Regions from separate parts of the Mucilaginibacter metallidurans genome, predicted to be linked through region 2. Evidence: riboswitches for the same ligand, from Rfam matches in the RefSeq annotation. Region 2 holds a riboswitch; the other holds the start of a gene.

Region 1 (2,206 bases), 3.5 Mb from region 2:
ATGATTCCAGTCCCGGGTAATTTACACTTGCCACCTGTGGGTGCTGCTCCAACCATTTAGCCAGTTGCAGGGCATTATCAACATGGCGCTGCACACGTAATGACAACGTTTCCAGTCCCTGGATATTCAACCATGAATTAAACGGAGCCTGCGACGGGCCGAAATCTCTCAAGCCTTCCACACGGGCACGGATAATAAACTGGATATTGCCAAACGGGCCGCCAATGCCGAATACGTCGTTAAATATCAGTCCGTGGTAACCCTCGGATGGTTCGGTAAATTGCGGAAATTTGCCGTTACCCCAATTGTAATTGCCTGCATCGATAATAACACCGCCAATACTGGTACCATGCCCGCCAATCCATTTGGTTGTTGACTCCACAACCACGTTAGCGCCATGTTCAATAGGACGGAAGAGGTAACCACCGGCACCAAAAGTATTATCAACAATTAATGGCAGGTCATGCCTTTTGGCAACTTCGCTCACCTTTTCAAAATCAGCAATGGTAAAGCCTGGGTTACCGATGGTTTCCAGGAATATAGCCTTTGTTTTGTCATCAATAAGAGCCTCAATATTGGCTGCTGTATCATCTTTGGCAAAGCGAACCTCGATCCCCAGCCGTTTAAATGCTACTTTAAACTGGTTATAGGTTCCGCCGTACAGAAATGGTGACGTAACAAAGTTATCGCCGGCCTGCAATATGTTATTTAATGCTATAAACTGCGCCGCCTGGCCAGAGGCTGTTGCCAGTGCTGCAACACCACCCTCTAATGCCGCAATGCGTTTTTCAAACACATCGGTAGTAGGGTTCATGATGCGGGTATAGATATTACCAAACTCCTTTAATGCAAATAAGTTTGCGCCATGCTCGGCACTGTTGAATACGTATGAAGTAGTTTGATAAATGGGCACAGCGCGTGAACCTGTTGTTGGATCAACTTCCTGGCCGGCATGCAATTGTAAGGTTTCGAATTTTAAGGCAGACATAGTTGTAATTTTTTAATGTGTTTAATTTAGATTTTGAATGTTTAGATGAATTTGGAAAGCCGGTTTAAAAACAACCGGTTTAAAAACACGCTTTTTTCAGAGAATGAAAAACAGGAGCTTGCTAAGCATCAACAGCAGCAACACATACAAATACAGCCAATAGGGGAGCTAATACGTTGTATGTTACCGTTTGCGGTGTAAAAAGTGTTGCGTTGCGTAAAATTAATTAAACTTTTCATGGTTATAAATTTATATTCCCCGGTGTTATTTGCCGGGACAGGAATTGGCACCTTCTTCAACATTGAAGGGTTGCCAGCGGGTCATTGAGCCTGATCTCTCGCCGCTTCTTTATAAATCAACACCCGAACTATGTGCGGAGGATTGATCGACGTTGGTATCACTACCAAATAATGTTACGAATATAAGGGGTTATTTGGGAATATGCCAAATTTTATTTTTAAATAGCGTCAGTTAAAAACGAGGGAAAACTTTTATACCTTAGTAAATATCTTTAATGCCTATTCCTTATGCAGAGAAATATGCTTCAAAAATTATTGGTAATTATTTTATTCTCGTCCTTTTTTTGTACGGAGGTCTTTGCTCAAATAAATAGTTCAATTCCCCCAAAAAAGGTAATTATAAATAATATCTGCTTGTGTCAAACTGCAATTGCTGATTTAAAAAAGTCAGATCCAGGCTTGAAAGACACGGTGCTTGAAGAAATGGATTTGAACGCAGTTTGTGTCGGAAATGATCCGAGATATATTGCGGACAGCGGATATTCAACGTCAAAATATCCCGGAATGATATTCCAGAAAGATCAAAAAACTGATCTTATCAGTAAAATCAGGCTAACCAAAACATTTGCCGGAAAATTACCCGATGGAAAAGAGATTGATCTTAGTAAGTTATTACTTAAGGATTTGTTCAACCTATATCCTGCATTTAAAGAGCAGTGGAATACACGGAGCTGCGATGATTATTGGAATTTCTCAAATGATATTATTTCTTTCTACGTTAGGATAGATTCAACAAAAAAAATTACATTCCCGATAGATGAAGCATATTACATGGATAAGCCTGTGGAAGCTGCTGATTTGATACTATCCTGCCATGGAGAAATAAATGAGGCTGAACATCAGTATGTAACAGGGGAAACGGAAAATAACGAACCTGTATATTTTATTGATAGTGTGCGTGTAACCGGGGCAGATTTAA
Region 2 (2,206 bases):
TGTTGCGCTTGGCGTATCAGCAATAACAGTTTATCTGTTTTTAAATATGGGCCTGATCAGCCTGATCGTTGCACCAACAGGCGGTCTTACAGGTTTTGGCTATTTTGCGCTGTTTTCGCCACTGGCGTTTTCATTGGTAATGCAATTTGGCTATAACCGAATCTCTTATCCGGTATTGGTGCTGCTTTTCGTAGCTTATGCAACGCTTATTGGCATCAGCTTAAGTTTGATATTTCTGATCTACACATCTGCATCAATATTGGGTGTTTTCATTACCGCATCAGTAACTTTCGGTATTATGGGCATTGCAGGTTATACTACCCAGATGGATTTAACCAAGTTTGGTTCAATCATGTACATCCTGTTCATTGGGATTTTTGTAGCTTCATTAGCTAACTTCTTTATGCACAGCGAACAAATGAGTTACATCATCAGCTACGTAGGCATAGCTGTATTTACTGGTTTAACTGCCTACTATATGCAAATGTTAAAACGCATTGGAGCAGGCATTGAATACGGTGATGCAAGCTCGAAAAAACTGGCCCTGATGGGTGCGCTAACATTGTACATCACACTGATCAACCTGTTTTTTATGCTCCTCCGTTTATTCGGCAGAAGAAGATAATCTCATTAAGAAATTCAATCATAAAGCTGCCTCCGCAAAAGGCGGCTTTTTTTGTTTAACAATGTGGCTTAGCTATGATATTTAGCGTACGTTATACACTTGCAAATGATAACTTTATTGCGCAACTTTGCAGTGCTTATGGAGAAAGACGGAGGGATTAGACCCTGCGATGTCTTAGCAACCTGTGCTTCACAAGGTGCTACATTCTACCAGGCGGCAATTACGCGCCCGGACAGATAAGCGAAAGTCATAACAACACCCGACTTTTCGAGATAAGCTTTTTATTTATTGATGATTAGAGTGATTTTTTTGATTACACTGATTGATCTGGATATTGCCGTATAAACATTTCGCTAACCAAGCTAATCGCCGGTAAATCAGAAAAATCATTTAAATCAAACCAATCGGTGAAATCATCAATAAAAAATCGGTGAAATCAAAAAATGGACATTAGAAAAGAATTACAGAAACGCATCCTGGTGATTGACGGAGCAATGGGTACCATGATTCAAAGGTACCAGCTTACCGAGAAGGATTTTCGTGGCGAGCGTTTTCGCGATCATCATAGCGACCTGCAGGGCAATAACGACCTGCTCAATATCACGCGCCCTGATATTATCAAAGCCATCCATGCCGAATACCTGGATGCCGGTGCGGATATCATTGAAACTAACACTTTCAGCACACAGGTAATTTCCCTTGCCGATTATCACCTGGAAGAACTGGCCTATGAACTAAGCTACGAGGGTGCACGCATTGCCCGCGAAGTAGCCGACGAATATACCCGGCGCGCCCCCGAAAAGCCGCGCTTTGTTGCCGGTGCCATCGGCCCAACCAACCGTACTGCTTCCTTATCGCCAGACGTTAACGACCCCGGATATCGCGCCGTTACCTTTGATGATCTGGCCGAAGCCTATTACGACCAGGTTCGAGGCTTGGTTGATGGCGGCTCGCATTTATTATTGGTTGAAACTATCTTTGATACACTGAATGCAAAAGCAGCCCTCTTTGCCATAAAACGTTATGAGCTGGAATGTAAAGCTGCAGGTAAGGATTTTCCTGCTTTCAGGGATTCGGGCGGTATCATGATCTCAGGAACCATTACCGATGCTTCAGGCCGTACCCTTTCAGGGCAAACTGTCGAAGCTTTCTGGAACTCGATAAGCCATGCCAACCTGCTATCAGTAGGCCTAAACTGCGCTTTGGGTGCCCGGGAAATGCGCCCGCACCTTGCCGAGCTTTCTGAAAAAGCAGGTGTATTTATTTCGGCCTATCCAAACGCCGGCTTACCCAACGAGTTTGGTCAATACGATGAAACTCCGCATGAAACCGCTCACCAGGTTGACGATTTTATCAAAGCCGGCCTGGTTAATATAGTTGGTGGGTGCTGCGGTACCACGCCCGAGCATATTAAATGTATTGCCGATAAGGCTGCCAAATATCCGCCCCGTCCCATTCCGGAAATTGAGCCGGACATGCGCCTGAGCGGTTTGGAATCCGTTACCATAAAACCCGAAAGCATTTTTGTTAATGTGGGTGAGCGCACCAATATCACCGGTTCACCAAAGTTTTCTAAGTTGA

The links. Region 2 has a riboswitch for S-adenosylmethionine ahead of metH (methionine synthase). Riboswitches for the same ligand answer to the same signal wherever they lie in the genome.
Region 1: linked by a shared signal. The riboswitch ahead of DIU38_RS10655 (O-acetylhomoserine aminocarboxypropyltransferase/cysteine synthase family protein) and the one ahead of metH (methionine synthase) in region 2 are both predicted to bind S-adenosylmethionine.

The regions. Positions count from the first base shown of each region.
Region 1 covers NZ_CP043449.1:2,456,581-2,458,786, reverse strand. Annotated here, with positions in the region: gene DIU38_RS10655 (O-acetylhomoserine aminocarboxypropyltransferase/cysteine synthase family protein) at 1-988, opposite strand, end outside; SAM riboswitch class I at 1,235-1,345, opposite strand; gene DIU38_RS10650 (TonB-dependent receptor) at 1,516-2,206, shown strand, end outside.
Region 2 covers NZ_CP043449.1:5,963,643-5,965,848, forward strand. Annotated here, with positions in the region: gene DIU38_RS25425 (Bax inhibitor-1/YccA family protein) at 1-625, shown strand, start outside; SAM riboswitch class I at 759-868, shown strand; gene metH (methionine synthase) at 1,069-2,206, shown strand, end outside.